2 regions of the Delftia sp. NA_296.1 genome follow, and region 1 is predicted to be linked to the other one. Evidence: riboswitches for the same ligand, from Rfam matches in the RefSeq annotation. Region 1 holds a riboswitch; the other holds the start of a gene.
The links. Region 1 has a riboswitch for S-adenosylhomocysteine ahead of metH (methionine synthase). Riboswitches for the same ligand answer to the same signal wherever they lie in the genome.
Positions count from the first base shown of each region.

Region 2: another riboswitch for S-adenosylhomocysteine. It lies ahead of ahcY (adenosylhomocysteinase); the one in region 1 lies ahead of metH (methionine synthase).

Region 1 covers NZ_JBQZGF010000009.1:72,142-79,384, forward strand. The annotation lists gene metH (methionine synthase) at 1-2,244, opposite strand, end outside; S-adenosyl-L-homocysteine riboswitch at 2,272-2,398, opposite strand; gene ACUTR7_RS21445 (FadR/GntR family transcriptional regulator) at 2,676-3,485, shown strand; gene ACUTR7_RS21450 (transporter substrate-binding domain-containing protein) at 3,482-4,288, shown strand; gene ACUTR7_RS21455 (amino acid ABC transporter permease) at 4,320-5,048, shown strand; gene ACUTR7_RS21460 (amino acid ABC transporter permease) at 5,045-5,698, shown strand; gene ACUTR7_RS21465 (amino acid ABC transporter ATP-binding protein) at 5,685-6,431, shown strand; gene ACUTR7_RS21470 (FmdB family zinc ribbon protein) at 6,504-6,863, opposite strand; gene fmdA (formamidase) at 6,910-7,243, opposite strand, start outside.
Region 2 covers NZ_JBQZGF010000008.1:91,547-98,789, reverse strand. The annotation lists gene ACUTR7_RS19900 (TlyA family RNA methyltransferase) at 1-319, opposite strand, end outside; gene ahcY (adenosylhomocysteinase) at 477-1,907, opposite strand; S-adenosyl-L-homocysteine riboswitch at 1,978-2,062, opposite strand; gene ACUTR7_RS19890 (response regulator) at 2,070-2,813, opposite strand; gene ACUTR7_RS19885 (DUF4118 domain-containing protein) at 2,840-5,554, opposite strand; gene ACUTR7_RS19880 (TorF family putative porin) at 5,589-6,452, opposite strand; gene kdpB (potassium-transporting ATPase subunit KdpB) at 6,536-7,243, opposite strand, start outside.

The sequences.
Region 1 (7,243 bases):
CGATTCCTTGGTGGCCACGAAGTCGGACAGGCAGCGGCTGGGGCGCATCACGGGCTGGCCATCCGGGCCTTCCACCATCTGCTTTTCGGTCTGCTGGCGCATGCCGTACCAGGTCATCAGCACCTGGCTGCGGGACTCGTCGGCGTAGAACTCGATGTCGTCGCCCACGCGGTTGGCAGGGAACAGGCCGATGGCGCCGTTGGCCTGCAGCCAGCGGCCTTCGATGATCTTCTTGAGCATGGCCTGGCCGTCAGCCAGCACCTTGCGCGCCTCGACGCCCACGATCTCGTCGTCGAGGATGGCCGGATAGGGGCCTGCCAGGTCCCAGGTCTGGAAGAACGGGCCCCAGTCGATGTACTCGGCGATCTCGGCCAGGTCGAAGTTGCGGAACACGCGCCGGCCCAGGGCACGCGGCGCAACGGGGGCCTGGGAAAAGTCCACGGGCGTGGCGTTGGCGCGGGCCTTTGCCAGCGGCCACAGCGGTGTCTTCTTCTTGTTGGCGTGCTGGGTGCGGACCTTGTCGTAGTCGGCCTGGATCTCGGCCAGGTAGTTGCCCTTGTTCTCGCCCAGCAGGCTCTGGGCCACGCTGACGCTGCGCGAGGCATCGGGCACGTAGACCACGGGGCCTTCGTACTTGGGCGCGATCTTGACGGCGGTGTGCACGCGCGAGCAGGTGGCGCCGCCGATCAGCAGCGGAATCTTCTTGATGCGGAAGTAGTCGTCCTTGTGCATCTCGCCGGCGACGTATTGCATCTCTTCGAGGCTGGGCGTGATCAGGCCCGACAGGCCGATGATGTCCGCGCCCTCGGCCTTGGCCCGGGCCAGGATCTCATGGCAGGGCACCATCACGCCCATGTTGATGACCTCGAAGTTGTTGCACTGCAGGACCACGGTGACGATGTTCTTGCCGATGTCGTGCACGTCGCCCTTGACGGTGGCGATGACGATCTTGCCCTTGCTGGACACGTCCAGGCCCGCCGCTTCCTGCTGGCGCTTTTCCTCTTCGATGTAGGGCACGAGGTGGGCCACGGCCTGCTTCATCACGCGCGCCGACTTGACCACCTGGGGCAGGAACATCTTGCCGGCGCCGAACAGGTCGCCCACGATGTTCATGCCGTCCATGAGCGGGCCTTCGATCACGTGCAGCGGGCGGCCGCCGCCCTGCACCACGATCTGCTGGTAGGCCTCTTCGGTGTCGGCGACGATGAAGTCGGTGATGCCGTGCACCAGGGCGTGCGACAGGCGCTCGCCCACGGTCTTCGGGTTCTCGGGCGTGCCGCGCCATTCGAGCTTCTTGCTGTCGTCCTTGGCGGCGCCCTTGGCGGCGTCGGCAATCTCCAGCAGGCGCTCGGCGGCGTCAGGGCGGCGGTTGAGCACCACGTCTTCCACGCGCTCGCGCAACTGGGGCTCCAGGTCGTCATAGACGCCGACCATGCCGGCGTTGACGATGCCCATGTCCATGCCCGCCGAGATGGCGTGGTACAGGAACACGGTGTGGATGGCCTCGCGCACGGGGTCGTTGCCGCGGAAGCTGAAGCTCACGTTGGAGACGCCGCCCGAGACCTTGGCGCCGGGCAGGTTGCGCTTGATCCAGCGCACGGCCTCGATGAAGTCCACGGCGTAGTTGTCGTGTTCCTCGATGCCGGTGGCCACGGCGAAGATGTTGGGGTCGAAGACGATGTCCTCGGGCGGGAAGCCCACCTCGTCCACCAGAATGCGGTAGGCGCGCTCGCAGATCTCGATCTTGCGCTGGTAGGTGTCGGCCTGGCCCTTCTCGTCGAAGGCCATGACCACGGCGGCCGCGCCGTAGCGCCTGATCAGCCGGGCCTGGCGCTTGAATTCATCCAGGCCTTCCTTCATGGAGATGGAGTTGACGATGCCCTTGCCCTGCAGGCAGCGCAGTCCGGCCTCGATGACCTCCCACTTGGAGCTGTCCACCATGACCGGCACCTTGGCGATGTCGGGCTCGGAGGCGATGAGGTTCAGGAAGCGCACCATGGCGGCCTTGCTGTCCAGCATGGCCTCGTCCATGTTCACGTCGATCACCTGGGCGCCGTTTTCCACCTGCTGGCGAGCCACGGACAGCGCTTCCTCGTACTGCTCGTTGAGGATCATGCGTGCAAAGGCCTTGGAGCCCGTGACGTTGGTGCGCTCGCCCACGTTGACGAACAGCGTGCCCTCGCCGATGGAGACGGGCTCCAGGCCCGACAGACGCATGGGAGGGGGAGTGAAAGAGGACGACATCAAGCTCACCTGCAAAAACGGCATGGCAACAGGTGAGCGTCGTTGGCACCGTGGGCGCGGTCCGGCCGGGAACCTGCACCTGGCCCAAGCCTGACGCGGCACGCGATCCGGTGTACGGATGGGCGGGTGCCGCGCTGCAACGCTCCTCGGGCCAAAGCCCGGGATTCTACGGCGGCTGGCGGCGGCCTGCAGTGCGGGTTTTACGCCCGCATTCGGGGCAGGCCTGCACAAAGCCATGCGGCACTGCACCAAAGCGCGGCAGTGCGGGCCGCTGGCGGCGCCTTCGGGGCGGATTGTGGATACCCCATCGCCCCGGTTTCTTTGCAGCGCCTGAGGACACCGCTCCTTTTTTTGCATCTGGCACGCAATTCGCTATCTGCTGGGTACGTGGTCTGACCAGTCAGGCCAAAACCCTCCACCCGCGCCAGCCCATGCAAAGCATTCCGATCTCGATGGCCCAGACGCTGCAGCAGCACATCCTGAGCGGCCACTACCCCGGCGGCAGCCAGCTGCCGCCGCAGCGCGAGCTGGCCCGGCAGCTGGGCATCAGCCGCGCTTCGCTGCGCGAGGCGCTGTCCATGCTGGAGGCCCTGGGCCTGGTCGAGATCCAGCCGGGCAAGGGCGTGCGCATCAACGGCCCGCACAGCGGCCGTGCACGCATGCACCGCGCCTATGCCACCCCGGCGCTGGGCACGCTGTCGCCGCGCCAGCTGATCGAGCTGCGCCTGGTGCTGGAGCCCGGCTGGGCCGCGCTGGCGGCCGTGCGCGCCGACGACAGCGGCCTGCGCCAGCTGCAATGGACCCAGTCCCAGCTGGCCCACGCCCTGGGCCGCAGCGACCTGCTGGCCGCCGCCGACGCCGACCTGCAGTTCCACCTGCTGCTGGCCCAGCTGTCGGGCAACCCGGGCCTGGTGGCCATGGCGCGCCAGCTGGAGCTGGCCATCAGCCACAGCCTGCGCCTGCCCTTTGCCTGGAGCGGCGCCGACGACCAGCCCGTGCGCGAGCACGACGCCATCGTGCAGGCCGTCTGCGCGGGCGATGCGCCGGGTGCCGCGGGCGCCATGCGCGCCCACCTGCTGTCGGCCGCAAGGCGCAGCGGCATCGATCTCGACACACCGGCGCCCGACGCAACGGCGCCCGACGCAACGCCGCCCGACGCAACGCCGCCCGATACATCTGCGCCCGACCCTGACCCGCTTTCCTTTCGCCTCACCCCACCTTCCGAAGGAGCTTTCGCATGACTTCCCCCCTGACACCCCGCCGCGCATTCATCCGCACCGCCCTGGCGGCCGCCACCCTGGCCGCTGCCGGCCTGGGCGGCGCAGCCCATGCCGACATGCTGGCCAACATCCAGAAGGCCGGCGTGCTGCGCGTGGCGATTCCGCAGGACTTCCCGCCCTTCGGCTCGCTGGGCACCGACCTGAAGCTGCAGGGCTATGACATCGACATGGCCGCCCTGGTGGCCCAGGAGCTGGGCGTGAAGGTGGAGCTGGTGCCCGTGACCAGCACCAACCGCATCCCCTTCCTGACCACGGGCAAGGCCGACATCGTCATCTCCAGCCTGGGCAAGAACGCCGAGCGCGCCAAGGTGATCGACTTCACCCAGGCCTATGCGCCCTTCCCCAAGAGCGTCTACGGCCCCAAGGACGTGAGCATCAAGGCCCCTGCCGACCTGGCCGGCAAGACCGTGGGCGTGACGCGCGGCTCCACCGAGGACCTGGCCCTCACGCAGGTGGCGCCGGCCTCGGCCACCATCAAGCGCTACGAGGACAACAACGCCACCGCGCAAAGCTATCTGACGGGCCAGGTGCAGCTGGTGACGCTGGGCAACATCGTGGCCAACGCCGTCAACGAGCGCACCAGGCTGCGCCAGCTGGACGCGAAGTTCGCGGTCGAGGACACGCCCTGCTACATCGGCGTGGCCAAGGGCGAGCCGGCGCTGCTGCAGAAGGTGGACGCCATCATCACCAAGCTCAAGGCCGACGGCCGCCTGACCGGCCTGTCCCAGCGCTGGATGAAGATGCCGCTGCCCGCCACCCTGTAACCGCTGCGCCCCTGTTCCCGGAAATCCTTCCATGGCCTATCAATTCGACTTCGGCGCCGTGTTCGACTACAGCGGCCTGCTGGCACAGGGCGCAGGCTTCACGCTGGCGCTGACGGCGGCGGGCGCCGTGCTGGGCGGCGCCATCGGCGTGGCCGGCGGCGTCAGCCGCGCCTGGCGCATTGCGCCGCTGCACTGGCTGTTCAAGGTGTACGTGGAGGGCATACGCAACACGCCCTTCCTGGTGCAGCTGATGTTCGTGTTCTTCGGCCTGCCTTCGCTGGGCGTGCAGATCAACGAATGGCAGGCCTGCCTGCTGACCACGGTGATCAACCTGGGCGCCTACATCACCGAGATCGTGCGCGCCGGCATCCAGGAGACGCCGCGCGGCCAGCTGGAAGCCGCTGGCGCGCTGGGCATGGGCCGCTGGGCGGTCTTCCGCCATGTGGTGCTGCGCCCTGCGCTGCAGCGGGTCTGGCCCTCGCTGAGCAGCCAGATCGTGATCGTGATGCTGGGCACCTCGGTGGTCTCGCAGATCGCCGCCCAGGACCTGACGTTTGCGGCCAACTTCATCCAGTCGCGCAACTTCCGCGCGTTCGAGACCTACCTGGTGGTGACGGCGGCGTACTTCTTGCTGGCCCTGGCACTGCGCCAGTTGCTGGCCTGGATAGGCCAGCGCTTCGTGGTGGGCCGCCGCACGCCGCGTGCAGCCCGGCCCGCTGCACCCGCTGCACCCGCAACCACTGCCGGAGACGCCGCATGATTGCCGACATTCCCCTGCTGCCCATCCTGGCCAAGCTGGCCGAGGGCCTGCTGGCCACGCTGGCGCTGTCGCTGCTGGCCTTCGTGCTGGGCGGCGCCACCGGATTGCTGGTGCTGTTCGCCCGCGTGGGCCGCAGCCAGAACCTGCGCCGCCTGGCCAAGGCCTATATCCAGGCCTTCCAGAACACGCCGCTGCTGATGCAGATGTTCATCGTGTTCTTCGGCTCGTCCATGGCCGGCCTGGACATCTCGCCCTGGACGGCGGCCGCCATCGGCCTGACGCTGTACACCAGCGCCTACCTGGCCGAGGTCTGGCGCGGCTGCGTGGAGTCCATCCCCAGCGGCCAGTGGGAAGCCTCGTCCAGCCTGGCCATGGGCTACCTGCAGCAGATGCGCCATGTGGTGCTGCCGCAGGCGCTGCGCCTGTCGATAGCGCCCACGGTCGGCTTCTCGGTACAGATCATCAAGGGCACGGCCGTGGCCTCGATCATCGGCTTCAGCGAGCTGACCAAGCTCGGCTCCATGCTGGCCAACGCCACCTTCCAGCCCTTCCTCATCTACGGCCTGGTCGCCGCAGGCTACTTCCTGCTGTGCTGGCCCCTGTCCCTCTACGCATCCCATCTGGAGAAGAAACTCTATGCCGCTCGTTGATGTGCGCGCCGTTCACAAGCATTACGGCAACAACCATGTGCTCAAGGGCGTGGACCTGAGCGTGGACAGCGGCCAGGTGGTCGCCATCATCGGCCGCAGCGGCTCGGGCAAGAGCACGCTGCTGCGCTCCATCAACGGGCTGGAGGCCATCCAGTCCGGCCAGATCGTGGTGGACGACGCCGTGCTCAAGGGCTCGGAGGGCAGCGCGCCCTCGCCCGCCCAGCTGCGCGCGCTGCGCCTGAACGTGGGCATGGTGTTCCAGCAGTTCAACCTGTTCCCGCACCTGACGGCGGGCGAGAACGTGGCCCTGTCGCCCACCGTGGTCAAGGGCGTGAAAAAGCCCGAGGCGGCGGCGCTGGCGCGCCAGATGCTGGCCAAGGTCGGCCTGGGCGACAAGTACGACAGCTACCCCGACCAGCTCAGCGGCGGCCAGCAGCAGCGCGTGGCCATTGCACGCGCGCTGGCCATGCAGCCCAAGGTGCTGCTGTGCGACGAGATCACCTCGGCCCTGGACCCGGAGCTGGTCAACGAGGTGCTGGCCGTGGTCAAGCAGCTCGCCGCCGAGGGCATGACGCTGATCATGGTCACGCACGAGATGCGCTTTGCCCGCGACGTGGGCGACCAGCTGGTGTTCATGCACCAGGGCCTGATCCATGAAAGCGGCCCGGCCAAGCAGCTGTTCGCCAACCCGCAGACGCCGGAGCTGGCGGGCTTCATCGGCGCCGTGCACTGAGCGGTACGCCCAGGCAGGACAAAGGCCCGCGTCGCGGGCCTTTTTTGCATCGGTGCGGCGCAGGGGCCGAGGTCAGTGGCTGATCATCCAGGGCCGCTTGGTCGGGAAGGTCTTGGCACCGTTGGGCGCCGTGACCGTGGAGCCGCGCTTGCTGGCGCCGCTGCAGCAGCCGCAGCCCGAAGGGTGGCGCATGCGCGCGTAGCTGCCCTCGGCCACATCGCGTGAGCGCCTGGGCTCGTGCCGGGCGCGCTCGTTGGTGTCATGGGCGCGGCGCTGTTCGGGGCTGGTGCAGGCCAGGCGCGGCGCGCTGACGAAGACGCGGGGCGAGGCCGCCTCGCAGCTGGGGCAGGGCGCGGGCTCGTTGCGCTGCGAGAGGCTGCGCAGCGCGTCGAAGCCGCCGCATGCGGTGCAGTGGTAGTCATAGGTGGGCATGGGCGGCCTCTGGCGGATGGTGGATGGCGGGTGTCGTATGCCGGGCTTACTTGTCCTGGGCGATGGGCAGATCCACCCCGCCCGTGATGATCTTCTGTGGTCCCTCGGCCGTGGGATTGATGTCGAAGTCGAAGATCTCCGTGGGCAGCCACAGCGTGGCGCAGGCATTGGGCACGTCCACCACGCCGCTGATGTGGCCCTGCACGGGCGCCGTGCCCAGCAGCGAGTAGGCCTGGGCGCCGCTGTAGCCGAATTTCTTCAGGTACTCGATGGCGTTCAGGCAGGCCTGGCGGTAGGCCACGGTCACGTCCAGGTAGTGCTGCTTGCCCTTTTCGTCCACCGAGATGCCTTCGAAGATCAGGTAGTCCTTGTAGTTGGGC
Region 2 (7,243 bases), on a different contig from region 1:
CGGCGCCCGCCTGCAGCAGGCAGTCGGTGAAACCGCCCGTGCTCTGGCCCACGTCCAGGCAGCGCAGGCCCTGCACCGACAGCTTGGTGGCCGCCAGCGCGCCTTCCAGCTTCAGCCCGCCGCGCGAGATGAACCGGGCCTCGGCCCCGTCCAGCAGCTGCAGCTCGGCACCCGCAGGAATCTCGTCGCCGTTCTTGGCAACCTTCTTCCAAGGCGTCAGCGGCGTCATGCGCCATTGCACGCCGCCTGCAATCAGCCGCTGCGCCTGCGAGCGCGTGGCCGCATGGCCGGCTTCCACCAAAAATACATCTGCGCGCATAGCGTCGCTCCAGGAAATCTCAGTTGACTAATGCCCGAAACCGGCGCGACCCAACTCAGGGACGCCAAGCAAGGGCCGCCCCGCAGCGAGGGCGTCGCCCCCCTCCCCCGCGGAGCGGGTAGAGAGGGGGAAGCGGCGCAAGCCGCTCAGGGGGTGCTTAATAGCGATAAGTTTCGGGCTTGTAGGGGCCCTGCTTGCTCACGCCGATATAGGCAGCCTGGCCGTCCGTCAGTTCGGTCAGCATGGCGCCGACCTTCTTCAGGTGCAGGCGGGCGACCTTCTCGTCCAGGATCTTGGGCAGCACGTAGACCTTGCCGACCTCGTAGGCATCGGGCTTGGTGAACAGCTCGATCTGGGCGATGGTCTGGTTGGCGAACGAGGCGCTCATCACGAAGCTGGGGTGGCCGGTGGCGCAACCCAGGTTCACCAGGCGGCCCTTGGCCAGCAGGATGATCTTCTTGCCGTCAGGGAAGGTGATGTGGTCCACCTGGGGCTTGATCTCTTCCCACTGGTACTGCTCGATGGAGGCGACGTCGATCTCGTTGTCGAAGTGGCCGATGTTGCAGACGATGGCTTCGTTCTTCATGGCCACCATGTGCTCGTGGCGGATGATGTCGCGGTTGCCGGTGGTGGTCACGAAGATGTCGGCCTTGTCTGCCGCCCATTCCATGGTCACGACCTTGTAGCCTTCCATGGCCGCCTGCAGGGCGTTGATGGGATCGATCTCGGTGACCCAGACCTGGGCCGACAGCGCGCGCAGCGCCTGGGCGCAGCCCTTGCCCACGTCGCCGTAGCCGGCCACCACGGCAACCTTGCCGGCGATCATCACGTCGGTGGCGCGCTTGATGCCGTCCACCAGCGATTCGCGGCAGCCGTAGAGGTTGTCGAACTTGCTCTTGGTGACGGAGTCGTTGACGTTGATGGCACGGAACTTCAGCGTGCCCTTGGCCGACATCTCGTTGAGGCGGTGCACGCCGGTCGTGGTCTCTTCGGTCACGCCGATGATGTGGGCGCTCTTGCGCGTGTACCAGGTGGGGTCCTGGGCCAGCTTGGCGCGGATGGCGGCGAAGGCGATCTTCTCTTCTTCGGAGGCGGGGTTGTCCAGCACGGACAGGTCCTTTTCGGCGCGCATGCCCAGGTGCAGCAGCATGGTGGCGTCGCCGCCGTCGTCCAGGATCATGTTCGGGCCTTCGCCTTCGGTGCCGGCGGCGCCGAATTCAAAGATGCGGTGGGTGTAGTCCCAGTAGTCGGCCAGCGATTCGCCCTTGATGGCGAACACGGGCGTGCCGGTTTCCGCGATGGCGGCAGCAGCGTGGTCCTGCGTCGAGAAGATGTTGCACGACGCCCAGCGCACTTCGGCGCCCAGGGCCTTGAGCGTCTCGATCAGCACGGCCGTCTGGATGGTCATGTGCAGCGAGCCGGTGATGCGCGCGCCCTTGAGGGGCTGGGCAGCGGCGAATTCCTCGCGCGTGGCCATCAGGCCGGGCATTTCGGTTTCGGCGATCAGGATTTCCTTGCGGCCCCAGGCAGCGAGGGAAATGTCAGCGATGGCCGTGTCGGCGGAAACGGGACGAACAGCAGCGTTCATGGTTTTCTCCAAAAGATGAATGAAAAACCACGTTCTGCGGGAGACGAAAAAAAGCTCACCGCACAGAAAGCGTGGGCGAGCGTCGTTGCAGGTATGACTCCGAGCCTCGCGACCACGCCTGATGTGTGGGGGCCGCTGCAACGCTCCTCGGAGAGGCGCCGATTATACCGATCCCGGGGATGCCTCACCGCCCAGCCCCACAAGCCGGTAGCCCACCTGCAGCTCGGTCACCAGGTGGCGCGGCTGGGCCGGCTCGTCCTCGATCTTCTGGCGCAGATTGGCCATGTGCACGCGCAGGTAGTGGGCGCGGCTCAGGTACTCGGGGCCCCAGACCTGCAGCAGCAGCTGGCGGTGGGTCATCACACGGCCCTGGGCGGCGATCAGGGCCGCCAGCAGGCGGAATTCGATGGGCGTGAGGTGCACCAACTGCCCCGCGCGCCGCACCTCATGCGTGGCCAGGTCCACCTGCACCGGGCCGAAGTGCACCTTGCTGGACGCGGCGGTGCCGCCCGCCCCACCGGCGGCGCCCAGCTGCTGGCGGCGGCGCAGCATCACGCGCAGCCGGGCCAGCAGCTCGGGCACGCCGAAGGGCTTGACCAGGTAGTCGTCGGCGCCGGCATCCAATGCGGCCACCTTCTCGTCCTCACGCTCGCGCGCGGAGAGCACGAGGACGGGCACGGAGGACCACCCGCGCAGCTCGGTCAGGACCTGCTTGCCATCGGCGTCCGGCAGGCCCAGGTCGAGGATGACCAGATCGGGCTGGCGGCTCGCCGCCTCTATCAGGCCACGGCGCGCGCTGTCGGCCTCGAAGACCTGCCAGCCTTCGTCTTCCAGCACCAGGCGCACGAAGCGGCGGATGCCGGGGTCGTCCTCGATCATCAGGATGCGGTTGGCGGGCGTGCTCATGGAGTGCTTTCGTGCATGGCGGGACTCTAATCCAGCGCAGGCTGCTCGGGCACGGGAAAGCGCAGCGTGAAGATGGTGCCCGGGCCGGGCCGTGCGGCGGCAGCCTCGATGCGCCCGCCATGCGCCTCGACAATGCTGCGCACCAGCGCCAGGCCCAGGCCGATGCCCGAGACGGTGGACTCGGCCGTGCCGCGCGTGAAGGGTTCGAACAGCGTCTCCACCGGCAGGTGGGATGGCAGGCCCGGCCCGCCATCGCGCACGGACAGCAGCAGTTCGCCATCCTGCACACACGCACTGATGGCCAGCGGCGTGCCGGCCGGCGTGTACTTGGCGGCGTTGTCCAGAAGGTTGACCAGCACGCGCTCCATGAGCAGGGCATCGAGCTGCAGCAGCGGCAGGCTGGCGGGCACGTCGGTGCTCACGGGATGCTGGCCCAGGCGCGCGCGCATCTGGCGCAGCGCGCTGCCCACCACTTCGTCCAGCGGCAGCCATTCGCGCTGCAGGTGCACGCCGCCTTGCTGCAGGCGCGCCATGTCCAGCAGATTCTCCACCAGGCGCTGCATGGCCTGCGCCTGGATGCGGACCTGCTCCAGCATGTCGGCCGCGCCGCCCGGCGGCACATGGCGCTGCGCGGCCTCGGCCGCGCCCAGGATGGTGGTCAGCGGGGTGCGCAGGTCGTGCGAGACGGCCGACAGCAGGGTGTTGCGCATGCGCTCGCCCTCCATGGCGATCTGGGTCTGCTGGGCCACGGCCACGAAGTGCTGACGCTCCAGCGCCAGCGCCACCTGGCTGGCACAGGCCTCCAGCAGGCGCTGCTCCTCGGGCACCTCCAGGCGCTGCGGCGCGCGCAGCTGCAGCACCAGCACGCCGCGCATGCGCACGGGTGCCGCCAGCGGCACATAGCGGGCCGGTGCGGCCGGCAGCGTGTCCGTGCCCTGGCCGGCCTGCTGGCCATGGTCCATGGCCCAGCGCGCAATGCTGTCATCCATGGGGCAGGGGCCGCCGCCCGCGGGCCGCAGGCGCTCGTCGGCATCGGGCAGCAGCAGCCCGGCCTGGGCGTCGAACACGCCCGAGACCGTGCGCAGCGCGATCTCCACCACCTGCTCCTGCGTGAGCGCGCCCGACAGATCGCGCGCCAGCCGTGCCAGGGCGCCTGCGCGGCGCTCGCGCTCGGCCGCCACGCGCGCCTCATGCCGCAGCCGCGCCATGAGCTGGCCGCAGACCAGGGCCACGCCCAGCATCAGCACGAAGGTGAACAGGTACTGCGTGTCGTTGACATGGAAGGAGCCGCGCGGCGGCACGAAGAAGTAGTCGAAGCACAGTACCGACAGCAGCGCGGCCCAGGCACCGGGGCCCCGCCCCCAGCGCAGCGAGGACAGCACGACGATGAGCAGGAACAGCATGACCACGTTGGCCGGGTCGAAGACGCGCAGCAGCTGCTCGGCCAGCGCCGTGGCGGCCAGGCAGGCCAGGGTGACGCCGGCATAGCCCTTCCACGGCAGCGGTGCGCGCCGCGGCAGCGCGGAAGTCGCGGCAGGAGCGGCCTCGGTCCGGGCCGCGCTGGAGCCGCCGGAGAGCACCAGCACATCGATATCGGGATGCAGGTGCGTGATGCGGTCGGGCAGGCTGCGGCCCCACCAGCGCCAGGGCGACCATGCCGGGCGCGGCGGTTGGGCCAGCACCAGGCGGCTGGCGTTGCGCTCGCGCGCGAAGGCAACCAGGGCCTCGGCCACATCGGCGCCCGGCAGCGTAGCCGTCTCGGCCCCCAGGCGCGCGGCCAGGGCCAGGGTCTTGAGCACGGCGGCCTGCACGCTGCGTGGGCGGTGCTGGCGCTGGGGCGCGTCCACGTAGACCACCATCCAGTCCGCATCGAGCCGGCGCGCCATGCGCGCGACCTGGCGCACCAGGGCGTCGTCGCCCGCGTGTCCTGCCACGGCCACCAGCAGGCGCTCACGCGCAGGCCAGACCGTGCCTATGGAGCGTTCGCGCCGGTAGTCGCGCATGTCCTCGTCCACGCGATCGGCCGTGCGGCGCAGCGCCAGCTCGCGCAGCGCCAGCAGGTTGCCGCGGCGAAAGAAGTTGCGCGAGGCCCGCTCGGCCTGCTCCAGCATGTAGACCTTGCCGTCCTTCAAGCGGCGCAGCAGCTCGTCGGGCGAGATGTCGACGACGATGACCTCGTCGGCATCGTCGAAGATCTGGTCGGGCACGGTCTCGCGCACCGTGATGCCCACGATGCCGCCCACCACGTCGTTCAGGCTTTCCAGGTGCTGCACGTTGATCGTGGTCCAGACATCGATGCCTGCGTCCAGCAGCTCCTGCACGTCCTGCCAGCGCTTGGGATGGCGCGAACCCGGCGCATTGCTGTGCGCCAGTTCATCGAGCAGCAGCACGCGCGGCCGCCGCGCGAGCGCCGCATCCAGGTCGAACTCGCGCAGCGTCCGCCCCTGATGCGGCAGCTCGCGCAGCGGCAGTTGCTCCAGGCCATGCAGTTGCTGCGCCGTTTCCTTGCGGCCATGGGTTTCCACGAGTCCCACCAGAACCTCGCGGCCCCCCTGGCGTTCGCGCTGGGCGGCGGCCAGCATGGCGTAGGTCTTGCCCACGCCTGCATTCGATCCGAAGTAGATGCGCAGCTTGCCCCGTCCCTCCTGCGCCCGCTCATGGCGCAGGCGCGCGACCAGGGCGTCGGGATCGGGGCGCGGCAGACCGGGCGGCGCCGGCTCGGCAGAGGACGAAATGGGCATGGTTCTCAGCCTAGCACCAGAGCGTGCTCCCACACTAGAACGCCGCCGACAGCGACAGCACCCAGCCGCTGCGGCCCAGGCTTTGCATCTGGCCCGCCGCGTTGGCCGCGCGGTAGTAGCGCGTGTCGGCCGAGGTGCCGGCCCAGGCCAGCGTGGCCGTCCACGGTCCCCAGCTGCGGGCCAGCGAGACGCGCCAGTCGGCATACGACAGTTCGCTGTAGTTGCGCACCTGCGTGTGGCCGGCATGCAGGCCCAGCACGGCCCAGTCGCCCAACGGGTGCTGGTAGTTCAGGTCCAGATAGCTGCTGCCGCGTGAGCTGCCGCTGCCGGGAAGCGCCTCGGCAAAGGCCGTGGCCGCCGTGCTGTCGCGCAGCCCGAAGTAAGGCGTGAGCGCCAGCGACCATTTGGCGCTGAAGCCGCCGTTGGTGACGCCCAGATAGGCCTCGGTGGTGTCGTAGCGCACGCCGCCGCTGCCATCCCCGCGGGGCACGCGCGCGCCGGGGTAGTTGTAGTGCAGCAGGCCGATGTCGCCCGTCCAGCCCGGCAGCAGCTCGGTACGCCAGCCGCCGTACAGGTCCAGCTCCAGCGCGCGGCCATCCAGATAGCTGTGGCGCGACACGCTGGAGCCGGACACGCCCAGGTAGGCGCCGCGCGGCAGCGACAGCTCCAGCCCGCCCTGCAGCGCCGGCCCCATCCAGCTTTGCGAGATGCCACGGAAACGGTAGTCGCTGAGCAGCGCCACGCTGCCGGTGAGGGCGTAGGCGGGTGCGGGCGATTCCTGGGCAGCGGCGCTGGCAGCGCTGACGGGGGAGGTCTCGGCCTGCGCATGGCAGGATGCGGCCGCCAGCGACAGCAGTGCGGCCAGGGAGAAATGGGGGACGGCACCAGCGGCCGTCATGGAAGAAACGGATTTCATCTTGGTTTTCTTGAAGAGAAGAGCAAAGCGGGGCCTGCCCGGCCGGGCAGGCGGGCCGCACAGGGTCACGCCAGGTTCAGAGCCACCAGCAGCATGTCGATCAGCTTGATGCCGATGAAGGGAACGACCAGGCCACCCAGGCCGTAGATCAGCAGGTTGCGCCGCAACAGGGCCGAGGCACCGATGGCACGGTAGGGCACGCCGCGCAGGGCCAGCGGGATCAGCACGATGATGATCAGCGCGTTGAAGATCACGGCACTCAGGATGGCCGAGCCCGGGCTGGCCAGCCCCATGACGTTGAGCGCCGACAGCTGCGGATAGGTACCCACGAAGGCGGCCGGGATGATGGCGAAGTACTTGGCCACGTCGTTGGCCACGCTGAAGGTGGTCAGCGCGCCGCGCGTCATCAGCATCTGCTTGCCGGTCTCCACGACCTCGATGAGCTTGGTCGGATTGCTGTCCAGGTCCACCATGTTGCCGGCTTCCTTGGCCGCCTGGGTGCCGCTGTTCATGGCCACGGCCACGTCGGCCTGGGCCAGGGCAGGTGCGTCGTTGGTGCCGTCGCCGGTCATGGCCACAAGCCGGCCGGCGGCCTGATGTTCGCGGATCAGGCGCAGCTTGTCCTCGGGCGTGGCTTCGGCCAGGTAGTCGTCCACGCCGGCCTCGGCCGCAATGGCCGCCGCCGTGAGCGGGTTGTCGCCCGTGATCATCACGGTCTTGATGCCCATGCGGCGCAGCTCGGCAAAGCGTTCGCGTATGCCGTGCTTGACCAC